DNA from 4 places in the Sphingobium chungangianum genome. Region 1 is predicted to be linked to each of the others. Evidence: riboswitches for the same ligand, from Rfam matches in the RefSeq annotation. Region 1 holds a riboswitch; each other region holds the start of a gene.
What was found. A riboswitch is a leader RNA that binds a small molecule or an ion and turns the genes downstream of it on or off. The one in region 1 is predicted to bind cobalamin.

Region 1 (5,546 bases):
GGCACCAAGCTGGTCGTCATCGACCCGCGCCGCACCGAAACCTGCGAAGGGGCGGACCTGCATTTGCCGGTGAAACCCGGAACCGACGTCGCGCTGATGAACGGCCTGCTGGCTTGGTGCGACGCTGAAGGCATCACCGATCCCGCCTTCATGGCCGAACATGTCAACGCGCCGGAAGGCTTCTGGGAGCATATCCGCACCGGCCACGACCTCTGGACGACCGCCAAGACCTGCGACATCGCGCCCGCGCTGCTGGAGCAGTTTTTCAAGCTGTTCGCCGCCACGCCGCGCACCGTCACCCTATTCAGCCAGGGCATCAATCAGTCGATCCGCGGCACCGATCAGGTCAATGCGATCATCAACGTCCACCTCGCCACCCGCCGCATCGGCAAGCCGGGCGCCGCGCCCTTCTCGATCACTGGCCAGCCCAACGCTATGGGCGGCCGCGAAGTCGGTGGCCTTGCCTCGACCCTCGCCGCCCACATGGACTTCGCGCCGGAAAATGTTGAGCGGGTGGGACGTTTCTGGGCCGCCCCGAACATGGCGACCAAGCCCGGCCTGAAAGCCGTCGATCTCTTCCGCGCCATCAACGAAGGCCGGGTCAAGGCGCTCTGGGTGATGGCGACCAACCCCGCCGTCTCGCTCCCCGATGCGAACCGCGTCCGTGAAGCGTTGGAATCTGTCCCCTTCCTCGTTGTGTCGGACATCATCGCCGACACCGACACCAGCGTCCATGCCGACGTCCGCCTGCCCGCCGCCGGATGGGGCGAGAAGGACGGCACCGTCACCAACTCCGACCGCACCATCAGCCGCCAGCGCCCCTTCATGGCGCTCCCCGGCGAGGCGAAGCCCGACTGGTGGATCGTCAAGGAAGTCGCCCGCCGCATGGGCTGGCGCAACGCCTTCGCCTATGACCGGCCCGCCGACATCTGGCGCGAACATGCCCGCCTGACCGCCTATCAGAATGACGGCCAGCGCCTGCTCAACCTCCGTGCCCAGGCCACCATCGGCAACGACGCCTATGAAGCGATGGAGCCCTTCCGCTGGGGTGGTGAGAAGCCCTTTGCCGATGGCCGCTTCTCCACCCCCGACGGCAAGGCGCGGTTGGTGCTGACCAAGCAGATGGACCTTCAGGAGCCGCTCAAGCAGTGGTCGATGACGCTCAACACCGGCCGTTACCGCGACCAATGGCACACGATGACCCGCACCGGCCTGTCGCCCAAGCTCGCCCGCCATCGCGAGGAACCGCTGGTCGACATCCACCCCAAGGATGCGGAGGAGCTGGGCATTTGCGACGGCGACCTCGCTCGGGTCCAGACCGCGCAGGGCAACAGCATCTTCCGCGTGGCGTTCAGCGAAGGCCAGCGCGTGGGCGAAATCTTCACGCCGATCCACTGGACCGATCAAGTCTCGACCGGCGGCCGTACCGGCCTGCTGCCCCGCCCGCTGGTTGACCCGCATTCCGGCCAGCCCGGCTTCAAATCGACGCCCGCCAGCATCGAAAAGGTCGCGACGGAATGGAAGGGCTTCCTCATCCTGCGCGGTGAACAGCCCGCCAAGGTCCCCTGTCTCTGGGCCACGAAGGTCACCGTTCCGGGCGGCGCGCTCTACGAAGTCGCGGGCAATGGCGATCCCACGCGCCTTGAAGCCTGCCTGCCCAAGGGCGACCGCGTCGAAGCCGTCGACATGACACGCGGCACCCGCCGCATCGCCATCATCCGCGAAGGCAGGCTGGCGGCGGTCCTCTTCGTCACCCGCACCGGCCTGCTCCCCTCGCGCGACTGGCTCATCGGCCAGCTCGAAGCCGAAGAGGTGGGCGCCTCCGTCCTCGCCGCGCGCGGTCCCGGCAACCAGCCCGACAAGGGGCCGACCATCTGCGTCTGCTTCGACATCGGCCTCAACCAGATCGTTGCCGCCATCCGCGACCAGAGCCTGGTCGACGTTCCCGCCATCGGCAAGGCGATCGGCGCGGGCACCAATTGCGGGTCCTGCCGTCCCGCGCTCGCCAACATCCTCGCCCAAATTCCGCAGGAGGCCCTTCATGCAGCCGAATGAATTGATCGCTCCCGGTGAAGTCTGGCTGGTCGGCGCAGGCCCCGGCGACCCGGACCTCCTCACCCGCAAGGCTGAAAAGCTGATCGCCGCGGCGGAGATCGTCTTCTACGACGCGCTCGTCGGCCCCGGCGTACTCGACCTGATCCCTGAGGGCGTCGAGCGGATCAGCGTCGGCAAACGCTCCGGCCGCCACAGCAAGGCGCAGGAGAGCATCAACGACCTGCTCCTCGCCGCCGCCAAGGCAGGCAAGCGCGTCGTGCGCCTCAAAGGTGGCGACCCCTCGGTCTTCGGCCGCTCGTCCGAAGAGATGGAGCATCTGGCCGCCGACGGCATCCGCTTCCGCATTTGCCCCGGCATCACCACCGCCAGCGCGGCGGCGGCGAGCGGCAGCGCCTCGCTCACCCTGCGCGGCAAGGCGCGCGGCCTGACGCTGGTGACGGCGCATTTGAAAGCCGGTGAGCCGCTCAAGCTCGACTGGGAAGCGCTGGCCCGTCCCGGCGGCACGCTCGGCATCTATATGGGCCGCGCCGCCGCTGGAGAGATCAGCCGCCAGTTGATCGCCGCCGGACGCGATCCCGAAACGCCGGTGATGGTGGCGGTGAACGTCTCGCTCCCCACCGAACGCCTGATCCGGGGCAAGCTGTCCGCGCTTGCCTTTCTGGTCGCCACGATCAGCGATGAAGACCCGACCCTGCTGCTGATTGGTGAAGCGGTGGCGGGAACGTCCATGCCTGTAGGGGTTGCAGCCAGCGTCGCTCTTCAGCTTTGAAGACCGGCTCTTTGCAACTTTTGCCCTGAGCTTGCCGAACGCCCCCGAACTTAGTTGGAAGGAAGGGAGGGGGCTTCGGCAAGTTCAGTTCGGCTCGCGCCAGCGCGCCAGATCCTCCGGCCGATTGATATTCGGCAGCACCAGTTCCGGCCGCTCCACCACCCGCGCGCCCACCCGCTCGATCCACCCGAAGATCGACCGATTATTCTCTTCCGCCAGATGCGCGTCCAGTTCGTCCGCGAGCGACGCAGGCCAGAAGCCCGCAAGCTGCTGCCCTTTCAGCACCGCCCCACTGTAACCCACAAGCGCCTCCACCAGCGCCGCCGGATAAACGGGCATGTCGCACCCCGTCGTCAGCACCGCGTCATAGCCCTGATCTCGCGCATGATGCAGCGCCGCGTTCAGCCCCCCCAGCGGCCCCATGTCCGACGCAGGCCGATCCGCCAGCCCCGTCAATCCCTCGACGCTCCGACCGCAAACCACCACCGCCTCCACCTGCGGCGCGATCGCTGCCACGGCATGCTCCATCAACGTGCGCCCGTCCGGCATTAGCGCCATCGCCTTGTCGCTCCCGAACCGGCTCGATCGTCCCCCGGCCAGTATCGCGCCCAGCAATCGCATCGATCCACTCCTTGGCAATAGCCTCACTTTCCCCTATGGCGCGCCGCGTGAACGGGCAACCGTTCGCGAAAGAAGATCGCGCCGGAAAGGGAATGCGGTGCGGACGGGATCACCGTCCAACTCCGCGGCTGTCCCTGCAACTGTAAGCGGCGAGCGCGATGCACAGGGAAACCCGCATGCCTTCAAAGGGGAAGGCGAGGGGGACCAGCCACTGGACCAAAAGTCCGGGAAGGCGTGCATCACCGCGACGACCCGCGAGCCAGGAAACCTACCGGCGCATGGTCGCTCTTGCCTTGGGTCCAGGGATAGGTCCGGGCACGGTGTTTTCCGTCTGAGCGACGAAGCGGCGCAGGGCCGCATCGGTGCGCGTGACGGGGCTGGCGTCTCTTCTTCCCGCGCACCGGCCGCTCATGCGGCAGGCCCTGGGCTCATGTCGCATGGCGCTCAGGGAAGACAGACATATGATCAGGACCGGAATTTCACTGCTGGCGCTCCTCGCCGCCACCCCCGCTCTCGCCGAAGATTCGGGCGAGATCGTCGTCACCGCGCTCGGCATCGAACAGCCTACCGATGAAGTCGGGCAGGCGGTGACCGTGATCGACGAAAAGACGATTGAAACGCGCCAGAATGTCAGCGTCGTGGACCTGCTGATCACCACCCCCGGCATCCGCTTCAACCGCACCGGCAGCCTGGGCAACGTCACCAGCGTGTCGGTGCGTGGCGCCGAAACGACGCAGACGCTGGTGCTGATCGACGGCGTGAAGGTCAACGACCCGAGCGGCATCGGCGATCAATATGATTTCGGCAATTTGCTTGTCGGCAACATCCGCCGGATCGAGGTGCTGCGCGGTTCCAACTCCATTGCCTATGGCAGCCAGGCGATCGGCGGCGTCGTCAACATCATGACCGGTATCCCAAGCGAAGGGTTCGGCGGCAAGGCGTCGGTCGATTATGGCTATGCCGATACGCTGAATGCGAAGGCGGATGTATCGGGCACCAGCGGCATATTGTCGGGCGGCGTGGGCCTCGCCTATTTCCGCACCGATGGCATCTCCGCTGTCTCTTCCGATTTCGGTGGCGCGGAAAAGGATGGCTATGAAAATATCACTGGCAATGCCCGGCTGAAGATCGACTTCACCGATGATCTGAGCCTCGACCTGCGCGGCTATTATATCAACGGCGATCTCGACTATGACAGCTTCTTTGGCACGCCGGCCGACAGCCCCGACGTCGCGAAGTCCAATCAATATATCGGCTATGCGGGCGTGAATTTGGCGCTGTTCGACGGCAAGCTGACCAACCGGGCGGCCGTTACCTGGTATCAGCAGGATCGCGATTATTATTTCGTGCGCGGCAACGCCCCGGACTTCGGCTATTCCGGGACGAACCTGCGCTTCGAATATGAAGGCGTCTATCAGCCCATCGATGACGTGAAGCTGCTGCTCGGCTATGAACATGAGCGGCCCGATTATGAGTTTTTCGGCTTCGGTTCGCAGGAAAGCCACCGCGCCAACATCGACAGCATCTATGCGCTGGCCGTGGTAAAGCCGGTAGCGGGCCTGTCCATGACAGCAGGGGTGCGTCATGACGATCACAGCCAGTTCGGCGGCGCGACGACGTTCGGCGCGAACGCCAACTACACGCCCAATGGTGGCGCGACCAATTTCCGCCTGAGCTACGGGGAGGGCTTCAAGGCGCCGTCGCTCTATCAGCTTTACGATACATTCAGCGGCAATCCGAACCTGAAGCCCGAGCGTTCGAAGAGCTACGACATCGGCTTCGACCAGAATCTGGGGAGCGACCGGGCGGTGCTGTCCGTCACCGGATTCTGGCGCGACACGCGGGACCAGCTGAATTACGACAATACGACCTTCACCTATGGCAATCTGGATCGCACCCGCGCCAAGGGCGTGGAAACGACGCTGACGCTGCGTCCGGTCGATGCACTGACCTTCACCGCCGCCTATAGCTATGTCGATGCGCGTGATCGTTCGCCGGGCAGCGCGGCCTTTGGCGAGCGCCTGCTGCGCCGCGCCGCTAACGCCGTCAGCGCATCGGTCGATTATGCCTGGTTCTTCGGCCTGTCGACCGGGGCAACCGT
Region 2 (5,546 bases), on a different contig from region 1:
CGTGGCGAGCAGGGGCGAGATGAAGCATGTCCTTATCACCGGCCGCAACGCGCCCGAGGCTCTGATCGAGGCGGCCGATCTCGTGACGGAAATGACACTGGTCAAGCATCCCTTCCGCAGCGGCGTGAAGGCGCAGGCAGGGATCGAATTTTGATGAGCGGACCCGCTATCACCCCGATCGACAGCGCGCAGTTCGAGGCACTGGTCCGGGCGCGGCGGGATATTCGCCATTTCCGGACCGACCCGATCGATGAGAATGATGTCGAATGGCTGCTCAGCATGGCGCATCGCGCGCCGTCCGTCGGCCTGTCGCAGCCGTGGCGCTTTGTGCGGATCGAGACGGCGGAGTTGCGCGAGGGGCTGGCCTGCCATGTCGACCGCCAAGTCAGGGAAGCGGGCAAGGAATATGATGGGGATCAGGACCGGCTCTATCGCAGCCTGAAACTGCATGGGCTGCGTGAGGCGCCGGTGCTGTTCGCCGTCTATTGCGACGATGGGACGGAAACCGGCCATCATCTGGGCGCTGTCACCATGCCCGAGGCGCGGCGCTATAGCTGTGTGATGGCGGTCCATACGCTCTGGCTGGCGGCGCAGACACGGCGGATCGGGATGGGGTGGGTGTCGATCATGCAGCCCGAAGGCGTGGACGCGATGCTGGACATTCCGACGGGCTGGGAGTGTCTGGGGCTGCTGTGCCTTGGCCGACCGGTGAGCGAGGAGGATGTGCCGGAATTGGAGCGTCGGGGCTGGGAAGAGCGCACGGATTGGCATTCGGTGGTGGTGCGGCGGTAACTTGACCAGCTTCCCTCCGTTCGGGCTGAGCCTGTCGAAGCCCTTCACTTCTCTTCAGGAAAGAAAAGCCCTTCGACAGGCTCAGGGCGAACGGATGTTGGGTTGCCCCCTTTTCACCCCCGCAAGAAATCCAGCGCCAGCGCTTCAAACCGGTCCTTGTGTTCGATCATCGTCCAATGGCCGCAGCGCGGAAATACATGCAACTCCGCATTGGGGATGATGCGCATGGGCAACAGCGCGCCGTCGAGCGGGCTGACCTTGTCATCGCGGCCCCACATGATCAGCGTGGGCGCCTGAATCCTGCCCAGATAATCGATACGCTGAGATACGCCCGGCCCGCTCATCGACTGGGCGATGAAACCTAGTGCTGCGCGCGTGTACATTTTGCGGCTGCTTTCCATCGTCACCGGCTCCAGCGCCGCCTTGTAACGCATGTCGATCAGTTCGTCGGTGATGATCGATTTGTCGTAGACCATGGATTCGAGCCACGCGATGATGTTTTCCCGCGTCGGGTCCTCGATAAAATCGACGAGGCGGGTCAGCCCTTCATTGGGGAAGGTCGAGGTGATGTTGAAGCCGATCCCGCCAATCGTGATGTAGCGCAGCACGCGATCGGGATGCGAAGCGGCGAGGTGACCGCCCACGATGCCGCCATAGCTGTTGCCGACCACATGGGCGCGGTCGATGCCAAGGCCGTCCATCAGGGCGACAACCGCGTCGCGCGCCACGCCCACCGGATCGCCATCAACGGGATCGCTTTTCCCATAACCGGGCGCGTCCAGGATGATGGTGCGGAAATGCTGGGAGAAGAAGGGCAGGTTACCCTGAAAATTCGCCCAGCCGGTCACGCCGGGGCCGGACCCGTGGAGCAGCAGCAGCGCGGGACCTGATCCGGCTTCATGATAATGGAGCCGTCCCTTGTCCGTTTCCAGGAAGCGGCTGGTCGCTTCGAAGTTGAAATCGCTCATTTTTTTCCTCTCCATTCTACAATCGTTGATGAAGGCGTAGCGGTGACATTGGGTTGACGCAAGGAAGCGGTCCTTGGCCACTTCCCTTTCGCCCGCATCCCTCCTATGAAGCGCGTCGAGCCGGGTTCGTCCCGGTTCATCGATCGCGCCGGTGCCCCGCAAGGGGCTTAAATGGGAACGCGGTGCGGGAGGGTTTCCTCCCTAATCCGTGGCTGTCCCTGCAACTGTGAGCGGCGAGCGAGGCATGGACCGGCCGACCCTGAGAATGGGGCGGCCAGCCACTGGAGCGATCCGGGAAGGCCCCATGCCAAGCTGTGACCCGCAAGCCAGGAGACCTGCCGGAGCAAAGGTCGCTCTTGCCATGATCCAGGGGATGGTCACGGCTCGGTTCTCCGTTTGAGCGACGAATTTCGTGCGGCTACGGCCGTGCAGGCGTGCGGCCTGTCCGCCTGCCTGTGCGTGCCGTCCGTGTGTTGTGGCGCTGGTGCGGGAGTGCAGGAGCAATGCAGGAGCTGATGCGGCGTGACGCAGCGCGAGCTGGCGTGCGCGGCTGGTGCCCGACAGCATGGCGGCCGATGATGGCGGGCGACGGGCTGTTGGTCCGGGTGCGCCCGGCGCTGGGCCGGATGACCCGCGCACAGACTGTGGGGTTGTGCGAAGCGGCACTTGCTTTCGGCAACGGCCACATAGACGTCACCAATCGCGCGGCCTTGCAGATCAGGGGCGTGACGCAAGCGAAGCATGGTGCGTTGATGGGGAGGCTCGTCGCATTAGGGGTGGCGCATGCTGATTCCGGGCAGGATCGGCAGCTGCCGATGTTGATTAACCCGGATTGGGTCGCCGACGGCGACAGCGCAGTCATCGCCGCCGCCTTGGCCTCGCGCGTTGATGAACTGCCGGACCTGCCAGCCAAGGTCGGATTTGCCATCGATGCAGGGCCTGCGCCGGTGCTGAAAGATATTCCAGCCGACTTCCGGATCGAACGGTCGGCGAGCAGAGCGTTGATCCTGCGAGCGGACGGGCGAGGTCATGGCATTCCGGTCGATGTGGCGGACGCGGCGGACGGGCTGATCCGTTTGGCTCGCTGGTTCGTGGAGAGCGGAGGGTTGCAGGCCGGGCGCATGGCGCGGCATGAGGCGCCCCTTCCCTTCATGGCGGCGGAGCTTCCGGCACCTACCCGTTCACGGCGCGCTGCGCTGGCTGCCGCGCCCGGTCCTTTCCATGCCGCGCCCTTCGGCCGGATCGAGGCAAAAGCGCTGCTTGCCGCCATCGCGCAGTACACGCAGGCTGTGCGGATCACGCCTTGGCGAGGGCTGGTGCTTGAGGGCAGCAGCGCGCCTGCCGATGACCCTGACGACCCCTGCCTTGCCGCCGATGCTTGTCCGGGCGCTCCCGCCTGTCCGCAGGCGAGCGTTTCCACTCGCGACCTAGCCGCTCGCCTCTCTCCCCATGTGCCGGAACTCCATGTTTCCGGATGCGCCAAAGGCTGCGCCCGGCCGTCGCAGGCGGCGGTCGTGCTTACCGGACGGGACGGGCGCTTCGACCTTGCCCGCCATGCGCGCGCGGGCGCGCCACCGCTGCAAACGGGCCTGTCGCCCGATCAGATCATAGCCCTTCTCGGAGCCCAGTGATGCCGCATCTTTATGAAACGAACGCCGCGGAAATTTATCGCCAGTCCTTCCAGATGATCCGGGCAGAGGCGGTACTGGATCGCTTTTGCGCCGAAGAGGAACGGGTTGCCGTGCGCATGATCCACGCCGCGGGCATGGTCGGGCTCGCGCCGCATATCCGCTGTTCGCCGGACTTCGCTACGGCCGCGATCGCGGCGCTGGAGGCGGGTGCGCCGATCCTGTGCGACGCGCGGATGGTGTCGGAAGGGATCACGCGCGCGAGGTTGCCCGCAGGCAACACGATCCTCTGTACCTTAAACGACAGCCAGGTACCCGATCTCGCGCAAAAAATGAGCAATACCCGGTCGGCCGCAGCGCTGGAGCTGTGGCGGCCACATCTTGCGGGCGCTGTCGTCGCCATTGGCAACGCCCCTACCGCGCTTTTCCACCTGCTCAACATGCTGGAAGACCCGGCATGCCCGCGCCCGGCGGCAATTATCGGCTGCCCGGTCGGTTTCGTCGGCGCGGCGGAGTCCAAGGCGGCGCTGTGGGAGGCGCAGCCTGTGCCATGCTGCATCGTCGAAGGGCGGCTGGGCGGCAGCGCGATCACCGTCGCGGCCGTCAACGCGCTAGCGAGCGCAGCCGAATGAGCGGGACCATTCATGGCGTGGGCCTTGGCCCCGGCGCGCAGGACCTGATGAGCGTACGGGCCGACCGGCTGATCCGCAATGCACGCCACATCGCCTATTTCCGCAAGCCCGGCCGCGCGGGTCATGCGCGGAAGATCGTCGATGGGCTGCTGCGTCCCGATGCCATCGAATATGCGATGGAATATCCGGTGACGACCGAAATCCCGGTTAGCGACCCGCGCTATAATCAGCACCTTTCCGCCTTCTACGCCGAATGCACCGCGCATCTGCATGGACTGGCAGCGGCGGGCGAAGATGTGGTCGTGCTGTGCGAGGGCGATCCCTTTTTCTACGGCAGCTTCATGCATCTGCACAGCCGCCTGTCGCCACTAGCGCCCGTGCGGATCGTGCCCGGCATCACCGGCATGTCGGGCGCGTGGACCGCGAGCGGCACCCCGATCAGCTGGGGCGACGATGTGCTGACCGTGTTGATGGCGACCCTGCCCGAAGAGGAACTGGCCCGGCGCATCCATGACAGCAATGCGCTGGTCGTCATGAAGATCGGCCGCAATCTGGCCAAGCTGCGCCGCGCGGTCGAAGCGGCGGGCAAGCAGGACTGCGCCTGGCTGGTCGAATATGCGACGATGGCAGATCAGAAGATCACTCCGCTAAACAAGGCAGAGGCGATCACCAGCTATTTTTCCATCCTGCTGATCCACGGTCAGGGACGGCGGCCATGAGCGGATGGGTGGCGGTAGCAGGGCTCGGCCCCGGCGCTGACGCGCTGGTGACGCCTGAGGTAACGCTGGCGCTGGCCGAGGCGACCGATCTGGTCGGCTATGCGCCCTATGTCGCGCGGGTGGAGGATCGCCCCGGCTTGGTTCGCCATGCGTCGGACAATCGGGTCGAGCTGGATCGCGCCGCCCATGCGTTGGAAATGGCGGCGGCGGGGAGGCGCGTGGTGGTGGCATCCTCCGGCGATCCGGGCGTGTTCGCGATGGCGTCGGCGCTGTTCGAGGCGTTGGAGGCAGGGCCGCGCGAGTGGCGCGCGATCGACATTCGCATCCTGCCCGGCATTACCGCCATGCTGGCCGCAGCCGCGCGGGCGGGCGCGCCACTGGGTCATGACTTTTGCGCGATCAACCTATCGGATAATCTGAAGCCATGGGCGTTGATCGAGCAGCGGCTGCGCCTCGCCGCGCAGGCCGACTTCGCGATGGCCTTCTACAATCCCCGGTCGAAGGCGCGGCCGGAGGGCTTTGCGCGGGCGCTCGACATATTGCGCGAGGAATGTGGGGACGACCGGCTGATCCTCTTCGCGCGCGCTATATCGACGCCGGACGAGCAATTGCGGGTCGTCACGCTGGGTAAGGCTAGCGCCGATATGGCCGACATGCGCACGATGGTGATCGTGGGGTCCAGCCGGACCCGCCTTATCGAGCGCGCGACCAGCCCGATCCTCTACACGCCGCGATGGGCCGAATGATCGATCCACGCCAGCACATCGGCGAGGTCGTGAAAGGATTGCGCCTGTGGCATGGGCGGCC
Region 3 (5,546 bases), on a different contig from region 1:
GGCTTTCGTGCAGCCGAAGCTTCTTGTCTTCTCCAGTCATGGCCTCTCCAGCTTATTCTTTTGGGAAGGGTAAGTAACTCGACGCCGCTGACAAGGTCCAACTGATCCTCATCACCACTAGAGTATTTTCCTATCGCATTCGCGCATGCTTGTGCATAGTTTTGCTCTTGGAGCAGCATGGGGGGTGAATGGAATGAGCCAGTTTCTCGATTATCTTCAGGCGCGGGCGGACGAGGAAGACGTGTCGGACTGGTTCCTGGTCAGTCAGGAGATGATTGACCAGTTCGCCGAAGCGACCAAGGATCATCAATATATCCATGTCGATCCGGAGCGCGCAAAGCAGTCGCCCTTTGGCGGGACGATTGCTCATGGTTTCCTGACGCTTTCACTCCTGCCGCACCTGTGCGCCGATGCGCGAGGCGACATCGTTCCCGACGGCGCTACTGAGATCAATTATGGCAGCAACAAGCTACGTTTCCTGGCGCCCGTTCGATCCGGCAAACGTGTGCGTGGAAGGTTCAAGCCGCTGGAGATCGTCGAAAAGCGGCCGGGGCAGATTCAGCTGACCACCGAAGCAACGGTAGAGATAGAAGGCGAGAGCAAGCCCGCGCTAATCTGCGAATGGATAACCCAGTTCCAGCTTTGATCCGGCAATCGTCGGAGTAAGCGGATTGGGCTATCCATTCAGGCGGCGGTGTTGGTCGCGTGTAGGCCGAAGGCCATGCGCGCGGCGTTGATGGTGTATTCATACTCCTCGCCGCCCGGTACGAGGTCGTGCCAGTTCTTGTGCGTGATCGCCGCGAAACTGTCCTGCCATATCTTGCAGGCGATCAGTTGTATTTCTGTTTCCTTGGGGGCGCGCTGTGCTTCCAGGCAGTCACGCAATATCGCGTGAAAAACGGCGCCCCTTAATGGTGCGTGCTTCATTGGCATCCTCTCCAGGCTACTGATTCTTTGTCCAGATTGCCGAGGGGGAAAATTGCATAGCGGCGAAAAGACGTCAACTACGTCTCAAAATTTCCACGGGTATTTAACATGTATTCTATTGTAGTTTGACCGTTGCCCTATCCACTTTTACTTTATGAACATCGCCGTTCATTATGTAAGCCATTGATTGGGAAGGCCGCAGGCTCTTTGTAGATGCGGCCTTCCCCAGCATCAGAAGCTGAACTTGATGCCGCCTCTCACCGTTCGCGGTTCGACCACGCGGCTTAGCCTCCCTTCGACAGGCTCCGCATCTGCGGCGGGAAGGTAGGACTCGTAATAATAAGCGATGTCCTTGTCCCCGCTGCCAAGGATGTTGAGCAGTTCGGCATAGACTTGCACCCGCTTGCCTTTCCAGGCGGCGCGGGCGTTGACGATTGTGCTGCCGGAATCGCGCACGCTATTGTCCTCGATCAGCGGCGAGGGGCCAAGGTGGCGGACGCGGATGCTGGCTTCCCATGGGTCAAGCACGATGGCCGCGCCAGCGGACGCGGCATTTTTGAAGGCGTTGGGAATATGGTCGCCATTGGTATAGCGGCTGTGGCTGGCGGTGTAATTGCCGTCGAAGGCGAGCCAGGGGAGCGGGCGCCAGAAGGCGACAAGCTCATAGCCGTGGCGGCGGCTGGCTCCGCTGGGTTCGACCGCATTTGAGTCGCCGACGAAACGCAACTCGCTGCCGACATTCAGCCACCAATAGGTCGCGGTGAAGGTGAAGCCGGGTAGTTGCAGGCGGCCGCCCAATTCCTTGCCCGTGCCGCGCACGAGCATCGGGACAGGCGTGTCGACATTGACCGCGCCGCGCGCATCGTTGGAATGAAAGCCCCGGCCCCAATTGGCATAAAGTTCGACATGCGGCGTGATTGCCCAGGCCGCCGACGCCTTGGGAGAGACGAGCGTGTCCGATCCGCTGCCTTCGCCTAGCGCGGCGGCGACGGCGTCGCGGGCGCGGACGTCGTAATGATAATAGTCGCCGCGCAGGCCGCCAGTGACTCGCAAGCCCGGCAGCGGCGTGACGGTCGCTTCGCCATAAAGGGCTGCTGAACCCTGCTTTACGCGATAGCGGCCGAGCGAGGATAGGAAGGCGCGGTTCGACGTGCGATTGACGCCGACATTGCCGATCGCGTCATAGCGATTTTCCGTGCCGAGCTTCAGTTGCAGTGCCGGGGCGATGTCCCAACGCTTTTCGCCGGTGAAGCCCAATACCCAGCGGCGGTCGAACTGCTCGATCTGCGCGCTGGTGCCGTCGGGATCGGTGTAGGTGGGGTTGGAGAACATCGTCCAGTCATAGAATTGCGCGTAGAGATTGGTGCGCCATGTCGGCTGGATGGTAGCGATGTTGCCGATGATGCGCGTCGTTTCCCCGCGCGCGGAAGGATCGGGCGAACAGAAGACATCGGGGCAGAGCGGCGTGCCGATGATCCGTTCGGGTATCTGCTCGGTCGGGCGCCATGTCGCGCGATAGGCGTGGAGCGTGGCGTCGATCTTACCGGCCCCGGCGGGAAGCGTATATTTGGCGAAACCTGCATAGTGGCGCAGATGTTCGGCCTCCTGCCACGGGCCGTCATAAGCCTTGGCCTGGGCGACGAGGGTGAGATTGCCTGCGCCCGCCTTTACCGTGCCGCCCGCCGCCAGCCTGCGCCAGCCGAAGGAGCCGCCCTCCGCCGCGACCCATGGACGGTCATAGCCGTCGATCGTGGTCATATAGGCCGCGCCCGCGAGCGCGAAGTCGCCGCCATCGGCGCGATAGGGGCCTTTGCGAAAATCCTCCCGCGCGATGATTTCGGGGATGAGTCCGTTGAGGTCGAGATAGCCCTGGCCGTGGCCATGGGTGCGGAAGTTCATCTGAACCCCGTCGATATAGGTGGTGAAGTCCGACCCATGGTCGAGATTGAAGCCGCGCAGGAAATATTGATTGGCCTTGCCGCTGCCCGAATGCTGGGCGGCGACCAGACCCGGCACCGCTTCGAGCAGTTCAGCGACGCGGAGCAGCGGACGGACGAGAAGGTCCGCGCCGCCGACGCTGCCCTCGCTTGCCGCATGAGCGGTGCCGACCTTGTCCTCTCCCCGGCCGAAGACGACGATGGTGTTCGCATCCTCGCCCGCGTCATTCGCATCGGCAGCGAAGGCGGGGAATGGGAGGAGCGTGGCGGTCAGCGCGCAGGCAGCGCGGTGGAGTTGATTGGGTAGTTTCACTTGATGCACTCCGGGCGTCTGGCGACACTCGGCGAGAGACCTGCCGCCAGACGGCGACCGGCGCGCGCCGACGGCCGGACGCCCCCAAGGCGACCGCCAGCGTCACCGAAGCGGCCTCTCGCCGCTCGTTCGTCGCTCAGACGGAAACTACCGTGCCGCGGCCATCCCCTGGACCAAGGCAAGAGCGACCAGACGCTGGCAGGTCTCCTGGCTCGCGGGTCATCGCTTGATGCACGGCCTTCCCGGGCCTCGCAGGATTTAGCGTCCGGCCCAGTGACTTGCCCCATCCCGCCTATGAGGTGGGGCGATGTGCATCGCGCTCGCCGCTTACAGTTGCAGGGACAGCCTTGGCTTGGGGAGGCGGATGCCTCCTTTACCATGTTCCCTTTTAAGCCTCTTTCGAGGCACCGGCGCGATCATGCCCGGGGGTTGCCCGGGTGACGGGGGGATAGCGGAGCTGTGGGGGTAGGGCAAGGGGGGTGGGTAGGGGGGTGGGGTGAGGTAACTTGCTCCCTCTCCCCTTCAGGGGAGAGGGTTGGGGAGAGGGGAGCGGCGGTCGTGCTTTGCGTTCCCCTCTCCCGCCTTCGCTATGCTCGGCACCCTCTCCCCTGAAGGGGAGAGGGGATGGGGTCTGGCAATCAGTTCAGCGTCGCGCCACGCTCTCGCTGGAGGCGCAACGCCATGGCTTGGTAGCGGACGGCGCGTTCATTGTGGAGGGCGATGGTGGCCTGGTCTGCGCCGCGAAGGCGGGCTTCCCTGGCCTGCCGCGCTTCCTGGGCGGCGCAGGCGGAAAAATGTGATGCGTCATTGGGGCGCATGGCCCTTATCCTCTCTCAATTTCTTATGGCTCGAACGATAACATCGGCCTGTTTCCCGCTGCCATTACGCAGGTTAACGCCGGAAAGCTTCTGTTTTTTGACAGCCTGCTTGCAAATGATTTCAGGAAGGGATTTCTGCGCTTTTCAAGCAGTTGAGCGGATGGCGCTAAGGGGCTTCTTGCTATCAGCCGCCCCGGTTCCACGATGCATCGCGGAAGGTGTCGCGCAAGAAGCCGATGAAGGCGTCTACGGCGGCGGGACGACCTGCGGCGCGGGGGTGGACGGCGTGAACGGCAAGGTCAGCGGGGCCTTCCCAGCTATCGAGGACGCGGACGAGGCTGCCTTCCGCGATCAGGTCGCCCACGTCCCAGAGCGAGCGCAAGGCGATCCCGACCCCGGTAAGGGCGAGTTCGCGCACGATTTCGCTGCTGTTGGTGCGGACATGGCTTTGGCCATCGATCAGCTTGCGCGCGCGGCCATTCACCAGCCGCCATGGCAATTGTCCATCGGCCGCGAGCAGGCGGTGGCGGGGGAGGTCGGCGATCTTGTCCGGAATGCTATGCGCGGCAAGATAGGCGGGGCTGGCGCAGAGGATGCGGCGGTTGGTGGCGAGATGATGTCCCTCCAGATGGAGAGGAATGTCGCTGGTGATGCGGATTGCCACGTCGATGCGCTCGGTGAGCAGGTCTTCATAGGCGTCGGACAGGTTGAGTTCGAGATCGACGCGCGGATGGAGGTCCAGGAAGCGGCCGACATGGGGCGCCACATGCAGGCGGCCGAAGGAGGTGGGAGCCGAAATGCGCAGCCGCCCGGACGCGCTCCGGTGCCGACTGGTGACGCGTTGCTCCGCCTGATGGATGGCGTCGAGGATGGCGACCAGGTCGCGATGCAGGCTGGCGCCTTCCTCCGTCAGGGCAAGGCGGCGCGTGGTGCGATGGATGAGGCGGACGCCGAGGCGCGCCTCCAACCGGGAGATGCGTTTCGACATCATGGCAGGCGAGATGTTCAATATGCGGCCTGCCGCCGAAAGGCTGCCTGCATCCACCGCGCGGGCGAAGAGAAGATAATCGGGATCCATCGATGATCTTTTCCTGTGAGGAACAGATGCTTTGAGTTCTTGTTGTCTAGTGCGAGGATGGAGAGGGGTCTATAGGCTTTCGTCACAGTATTTTGGATGGAGAACTGCCCATGGACGGCATGATCGAGAAATCGGGCCTGATGGTTGCCGCCGAGCTGGCGCGCTTTATCGACGGGGAAGTCCTGCCCGGGACGGGGATCGCGGCGGAGGCATTTTGGCAGGGCGTGTCTGCGATTTTCACGCGGTTTGCGCCGCTTAATGCGGCTCTGCTGGAAAAGCGCGATGCTATTCAGGCGCAGATCGACAGCTGGCATGGCGAGCAAGCGGGGCGGCCCTTTGATGCGGATGCTTATCGGGCTTTCCTGACCCAGATCGGCTATCTGGTGCAGGAACCCGCGCCTTTTTCCATCGGGTCGGGTCGGGTGGATGCAGAGCTGGCGACCTTGGCGGGGCCGCAGTTGGTGGTGCCTATA
Region 4 (5,546 bases), on a different contig from region 1:
TCAGCACGATCCCGCTATGGCCGATCGCGAACCACAGGCCGACGGTCAGCGGCCGCTGACCTTCCTGCATCAGCTTGCGGGTCACATTGTCGATGGCGGCGATATGGTCGGCATCGACTGCGTGGCGCAGGCCCAGGCTCCAGGCGAGCAGGGCGGTGCCCAGCATCATCGTGTCGCCCGCAAAGATCAGCAAGGCGCAAAGCCACAAAGCGACATTGGCGGCGATCAGCGCGCTGAACATGAACGTGGCACGGCTGCGAAGCGCCGGAAATTGCATAACCATTGGAGACATGGCTCCCGTCAGCGTCAGCGAGACTGGACGGGGCCTCCGCTACGCGGCCGACATCACGCGCCGGACGGACGCGATGAAGCGTCCGGCACATGAAGCCGGTGCGGTCCCGCCGCACGCGTCGCTCAGACGGAATACCGTGCCCCGGCCATCCCCTGGGCCAAAGCAAGAGCGACCAGACGCCGACAGGTCTCCTGGCTTGCGGGTCATCGCTCGACACATGGCCTTCCCAGGCCTCGCATGATTTAGCGTCCGGCCCAGTGGCTGACCCCCCGACAAGTGACGGAAGGTCGATATGCGTCTCGCTCACCGCTTACAGTTGCAGGGACAGCCGCGGATTTGGGCGCCTTGTCAGCAACCCGCACCGCATTCCCTTTAAAGCCCTTTCGGGCACCGGCGCGATCGTGGCCGTGCATAGATGGCTTAGCCACCAAAGGGAAGCGGCAGTTGCATGGCCGCGTCCATTTGCTTGCCGGAGGCACATTGCCCGCCTAGACCGGCCCTATGTCTTCGCCCTTCTCCTTCACCCGCATCACCCCCGATGGCGAAGCATCGCCCGTGACGCGCGAGTTGGCGGAGGAAGTGCCCGTCGCGATCGAGTTCAACGGCGTTGGCTATGCCGTGTTGATGGCGACGCCCGCCGACGTTGCGGAACTGGTGCAGGGGTTCGCGCTGGCCGAGCGGCTGGTCATCCCATCCGACGCGCCGATCGACGTCGAGGTCCATGCTACGGAGCAGGGCTTGGTCGCACGGGCCACTCTACCGGAAGACCGCGTCGAGGGGCTGCTCGGCCGGGTCCGTCATCGCGTCTCCGATTCCTCCTGTGGTCTGTGCGGCGTGGAAAATCTGGAGCAGGCGATGCGGCCCCTGCCTGCCGTGACCGCCCGATCGGAAGCGAGCCGGGAAGCTATCTTCGGCGCCTTGCGCGATCTTGCCGCACATCAGCCGCTCAACCGGCAAACCGGCGCGGTCCATGCCGCTGCCTTGGCGGGACCGGATGGCGCGATCCGCCTCGCCTATGAGGATGTGGGCCGCCACAATGCCTTCGACAAGCTGATCGGGGCCATGCGGCGGGGGCAAATGTCCTGGGATGGCGGTTTCGCGGTGCTGTCCTCCCGCTGTTCCTTTGAGCTAGTGGAAAAGGCGGCGCTCGCCAATTGCCCCCTGCTCGTCACCATCTCCGCCCCGACACGTCTCGCAGCCGAACGCGCGGCCAGCGCCGGATTGCCGATCATCGTGCTTGCCCGGCCCGATGCCGTGCTCGCGGTGGGCGAACTGCCCGACTGACGAAGCGCCGCTCCATCTACCGCTTGCGGACGCGCCACCGCCTCTTTATCAGCAGCCCCGCGACAGGTTCCCCTCGGGGATCAAAAGGGAAGTCGGGTGTAATGCCCGCGCTGCCCCTGCAACTGTAAGCGGTGAGTGGACCGGCCACGCAGCCATTGGGGGAGCTTTTCTCCCGAGAAGGCGGCCGGTACGCAGCGACCCGTGAGCCAGGAGACCTGCCTGCCGCAGTCGTTCTTCGGCCGGACAGGGTGTGCCGGACGAACGGGGTTCCCCTCGCGGACGACAGCCACCGCCTTGCTCGCCATACGGCCGGGCAGGGCCGTTTGCGGTTCGATTTTGCGAGGAGGGCCAAGATGACGGTCTTTCATGTTCACATGGTTATGGAAGTGCGCCGCTGATGCTGTGCGCTGTTGAAAACAGGGCTTCGGTGGTGGTCTGCTCGACCTGCCGCCTGTCCGCCGATCAGCGGGAGGATGGGGCAGGACGGCGCGGCGGCGCGCTGTTGGTTGAGGCCATGCGCGATCTTCAGGCGGCCGAGCCTGCTTATGAGGCCGTCGCCGTGCAGGACATGCCCTGCCTCTTCGCCTGCCAGCGCCATTGCACCGTCCATGTGCGTGGTCCCGGCAAGGTCGGCTATGTGCTGGGCGACTTCACCCCGGATGTGGACGCCGCCCGCGCGATCCTCGATTACGCCCTGCGCCACGCTGCCAGCGAAGAAGGCGTCGTGCGCTATGCCGAATGGCCGCAAGGGGTGAAGGGCCATTTCATCGTCCGCACGCCGCCTGAAGGCTTCATTTGCACATGATCCGCTTTCAGGATCGCGCTGGCTTCCAATCCGCGCTCGCCACGCTCCCCGCACCTGACGCGGGAGCGATCGAAACCGCAGCGGCGCGGCAAGCCTCTTTGACAAAACCCGCCGGATCGCTCGGGCGGCTGGAGGAGATCGCCCTCTTCATGGCAGGCTGGCAAGGTCGCGAACGTCCACGCACCGACCGCATCCGCGCCGCCATCTTCGCGGGCAATCATGGCGTCGCCGCACGCGGTGTCAGCGCCTTCCCGCCCTCCGTCACGGAGCAGATGGTCGCGAACTTCCAGGCAGGCGGCGCGGCGATCAACGCGCTTGCGGGCGCCTGCGGAGCCGAGCTGGTCATTGTCGCGCTCGCCCTCGACAAACCCACCGCCGACATATGCGAAGTCTCCGCGATGACGGAGGCCGAATGCCTCGACGCCCTGAACGCGGGCGCCGCCGTCGTGCAAGATTGCGACCTGTTCTTCGCCGGTGAAATGGGTATCGCCAACACCACCCCGGCCGCTGCGCTTTGCCTTCAATCCTTCGGCGGCGAGGCGCAGGACTGGACGGGGAGTGGCACCGGCATCGACCCAGCAGCCCTCGCCCGCAAGACGCAGGCCGTCGAGATGGCGCATGCCCTGCACGCCCCCCATTGCGCCGACGCTTTCGAAACGCTCTGCCGCCTCGGCGGGCGAGAGATCGCGGCGATGGCAGGCGCCATCCTCGCCGCGCGCATGCTGCGCGTGCCGGTGTTGCTCGATGGCTTCATCTGCGGCGCGGCCATCGCCCCTCTGGCGCGCGACAATCCCGCCATCACGGCCCACTGCCTCGCCGCCCACTGCTCCGCCGAAGCAGGCCATGCCCGGCTGCTCGAAAAGCTCGGCCTGCACCCCTTGCTTCACCTCGACATGCGCCTCGGCGAAGGCAGCGGCGCAGCCGTCGCGGCGCAACTCATCCGCTCGGCCCTCGCCGCGCACGACCAGATGGCGACCTTCGCCGAAGCCGCCGTGGCTAACGCGCTATGAGCCCGCTCACGCTCCACCTGATGCGCCACGCAGCGCCACAAGCGCCCGGCCTGCTGCTCGGTCATATGGACATGCCGCCCGACCCGGCCGCCATGCAGCTATGCGTCGAACGATCCCGCGCGCTTGCGTTCGACCGCCTGATCAGCTCCGACCTGACGCGCGCCCGCGCTCCCGCCGCCCTGATCGCAACCGCCCGGCAGGTGCCGCACGACATCGACGCGCGCTGGCGCGAACTGCACTTCGGCGAATGGGAGGGCACCGACCCCGCCACTCTGCCCGCCGAGGAAATTGGTCCCTTCTGGTCGTCCCCCGATGACCATCCTCCGCCGGGAGGGGAAGGCTGGTCCAGCCTTTGCCTGCGCGTAAAGGCGGCACTTGGCGAAATCGACCGGCCATCGCTGGTTCTCACCCATGCCGGTGCGATACGTGGCGCGCTGACTACGTTGTGTGGCTTCACGTACCAGCAAGCCTGGGCAATCGACCTGCCTTATGGCGCCTTGCTCAGCCTGCGTATCTGGCCGGGAGACAATCCCAGCGCGCAGATCACCGGGCTCGTGACATGACCCGCCTCATCCTCGCCCTGCAACTCATGACCCGCCTGCCGCTCCCGCAAGTGCGCGCGGATGAGGAGGATTTCGCCGCTGCGATCCGCTGGTTTCCCGCGACCGGCATCATCGTCGGCCTCGCCGTCGCCGCCGCCATGACGATCGGCCTGATCGTCGAACCCTGGATGGCCGCCTTGCTCGGCCTGATCGCCTGGGTCGCCATCACCGGGGCGCTTCATCTCGACGGTCTTGGCGACATCGCTGACGGGGTAGGGGCAGCCCATGGCGACCCGGCAAAGCTGTCCGCCGTTCTTGCCGACCCGCATATCGGGAGCTTCGGCGTCGTCACCATCGTCCTGCAACTGCTGGCGAAGCTCGTCCTGCTGCGCCTCTGCGCGGAGCATGTCGCGCCGATCGCCCTCATCGCCGTGCCCTTCGTCGCGCGGATCGGCCCCCTGGCATGGACCCTCTGGCTCCCGCCGCTCCATGCAGGCCTCGCCAGCCGCTTCCGCGAAAGCATCAGCCCGGTGCATCTGCTCGGCTGGATGATGCTGGCCGTAGCTAACTGCTTGATCATTCCCGCCCTCCTGTCCGCCGCTATCCTCGTCCCGCTTTGGGGATGGTGGCTGCGCAGCCGGATCGGCGGCATTTCTGGCGATGGTCATGGTGCCGGGATCGAACTCATCGAAAGTGGCCTGCTAGCTGCACTGGTGCTGGCACGATGAGTGACGTCTTCCACTGGCATGGCGGTCGTCTGGCGGCGGCGCGTCAGCATTATGCAGCCGAGGATCGGCCCTGGATCGATCTTTCTACCGGCATAAATCCGCTCGCCTGGCCCGGCACCGCCACAATCACCCCTGATTGGCAATCCCTCCCCGATCCCGCAGCACTTGCCGATCTTGAACAGGCGGCCGCCGCATATTTCGGCGTCTCCTCCGATCACGTTTGCGCACTGCCGGGCAGCGAAACCGGCCTGCGCCTGCTTGGCCATCTGATCGATGCGCCCGCCTGCCATATCCTGCCGTGCTACCGCACCCATGCGCAGGCTTTCCCAAACTCGCGCCCGTTGCAGCAACCCGAAGACGCGCCACCGGGCACCGCGCTCCTGCTTGCCAATCCTAACAATCCCGATGGCCGCCTCTATACGCAGGCGCAAATGCAGCAGCTTCTAACTCAACAGGAAAGGGAAGGCGGTTGGCTGATCGTCGATGAAGCCTTCGCCGACTGCCTGCCCGGTGCCAGCATGGCGGCCGAAGTTGGGGATCACCGCCGCCTGCTCATCTTCCGTTCCTTTGGCAAATTCTTCGGGCTTGCTGGCGTCCGCCTCGGCTTCCTCCTCGGCCCGGCCTCCATCATTGCCGCCTGCCGCAGGCTGCTGGGAGACTGGCCCCTTTCCGCAGCCGCGATCGACTTTGGCCGCGCCGCCTGTCGAGACCAGCGCTGGATTGACGAGACGATCGCGACCCTCCCCGCCCGCGCCGCCAGCCTCGATGCGCTACTTATCCGCCACGGCTTCATCCCGCGCGGCGATTGCCCGCTATTCCGCCTGATCGACACGCCGAACGCCGCCGCCCTGTTCGACCGCCTCGCGCGCCACGCCATTCTCACCC

Region 2: it holds a riboswitch for cobalamin, as region 1 does, so the genes downstream of both, ACWNC0_RS00535 (cobalamin biosynthesis protein CobG) here and ACWNC0_RS09140 (TonB-dependent receptor plug domain-containing protein) in region 1, are expected to answer to the same signal.
Region 3: it holds a riboswitch for cobalamin, as region 1 does, so the genes downstream of both, ACWNC0_RS04085 (TonB-dependent receptor) here and ACWNC0_RS09140 (TonB-dependent receptor plug domain-containing protein) in region 1, are expected to answer to the same signal.
Region 4: it holds a riboswitch for cobalamin, as region 1 does, so the genes downstream of both, ACWNC0_RS00575 (DUF1636 domain-containing protein) here and ACWNC0_RS09140 (TonB-dependent receptor plug domain-containing protein) in region 1, are expected to answer to the same signal.

The regions. Positions count from the first base shown of each region.
Region 1 covers NZ_CDRNIV010000006.1:456,482-462,027, forward strand. Annotated here, with positions in the region: gene ACWNC0_RS09125 (molybdopterin-dependent oxidoreductase) at 1-2,055, shown strand, start outside; gene cobA (uroporphyrinogen-III C-methyltransferase) at 2,042-2,824, shown strand; gene mobA (molybdenum cofactor guanylyltransferase) at 2,909-3,445, opposite strand; cobalamin riboswitch at 3,488-3,735, shown strand; gene ACWNC0_RS09140 (TonB-dependent receptor plug domain-containing protein) at 3,907-5,546, shown strand, end outside.
Region 2 covers NZ_CDRNIV010000002.1:65,191-70,736, reverse strand. Annotated here, with positions in the region: gene cobO (cob(I)yrinic acid a,c-diamide adenosyltransferase) at 1-154, shown strand, start outside; gene bluB (5,6-dimethylbenzimidazole synthase) at 154-792, shown strand; gene ACWNC0_RS00540 (alpha/beta fold hydrolase) at 906-1,760, opposite strand; cobalamin riboswitch at 1,893-2,117, shown strand; gene ACWNC0_RS00535 (cobalamin biosynthesis protein CobG) at 2,276-3,391, shown strand; gene ACWNC0_RS00530 (precorrin-8X methylmutase) at 3,391-4,020, shown strand; gene cobI (precorrin-2 C(20)-methyltransferase) at 4,017-4,739, shown strand; gene cobJ (precorrin-3B C(17)-methyltransferase) at 4,736-5,485, shown strand; gene ACWNC0_RS00515 (cobalt-precorrin-6A reductase) at 5,461-5,546, opposite strand, start outside.
Region 3 covers NZ_CDRNIV010000002.1:888,033-893,578, forward strand. Annotated here, with positions in the region: gene ACWNC0_RS04075 (MaoC family dehydratase) at 194-646, shown strand; gene ACWNC0_RS04080 (hypothetical protein) at 685-927, opposite strand; gene ACWNC0_RS04085 (TonB-dependent receptor) at 1,159-3,138, opposite strand; cobalamin riboswitch at 3,358-3,604, opposite strand; gene ACWNC0_RS04090 (hypothetical protein) at 3,816-3,995, opposite strand; gene ACWNC0_RS04095 (LysR family transcriptional regulator) at 4,180-5,073, opposite strand; gene ACWNC0_RS04100 (malate synthase G) at 5,184-5,546, shown strand, end outside.
Region 4 covers NZ_CDRNIV010000002.1:76,681-82,226, forward strand. Annotated here, with positions in the region: gene ACWNC0_RS00565 (HoxN/HupN/NixA family nickel/cobalt transporter) at 1-283, opposite strand, end outside; cobalamin riboswitch at 457-702, opposite strand; gene fdhD (formate dehydrogenase accessory sulfurtransferase FdhD) at 794-1,576, shown strand; cobalamin riboswitch at 1,624-1,813, shown strand; gene ACWNC0_RS00575 (DUF1636 domain-containing protein) at 1,974-2,381, shown strand; gene cobT (nicotinate-nucleotide--dimethylbenzimidazole phosphoribosyltransferase) at 2,378-3,391, shown strand; gene ACWNC0_RS00585 (histidine phosphatase family protein) at 3,388-3,954, shown strand; gene ACWNC0_RS00590 (adenosylcobinamide-GDP ribazoletransferase) at 3,951-4,661, shown strand; gene ACWNC0_RS00595 (threonine-phosphate decarboxylase) at 4,658-5,546, shown strand, end outside.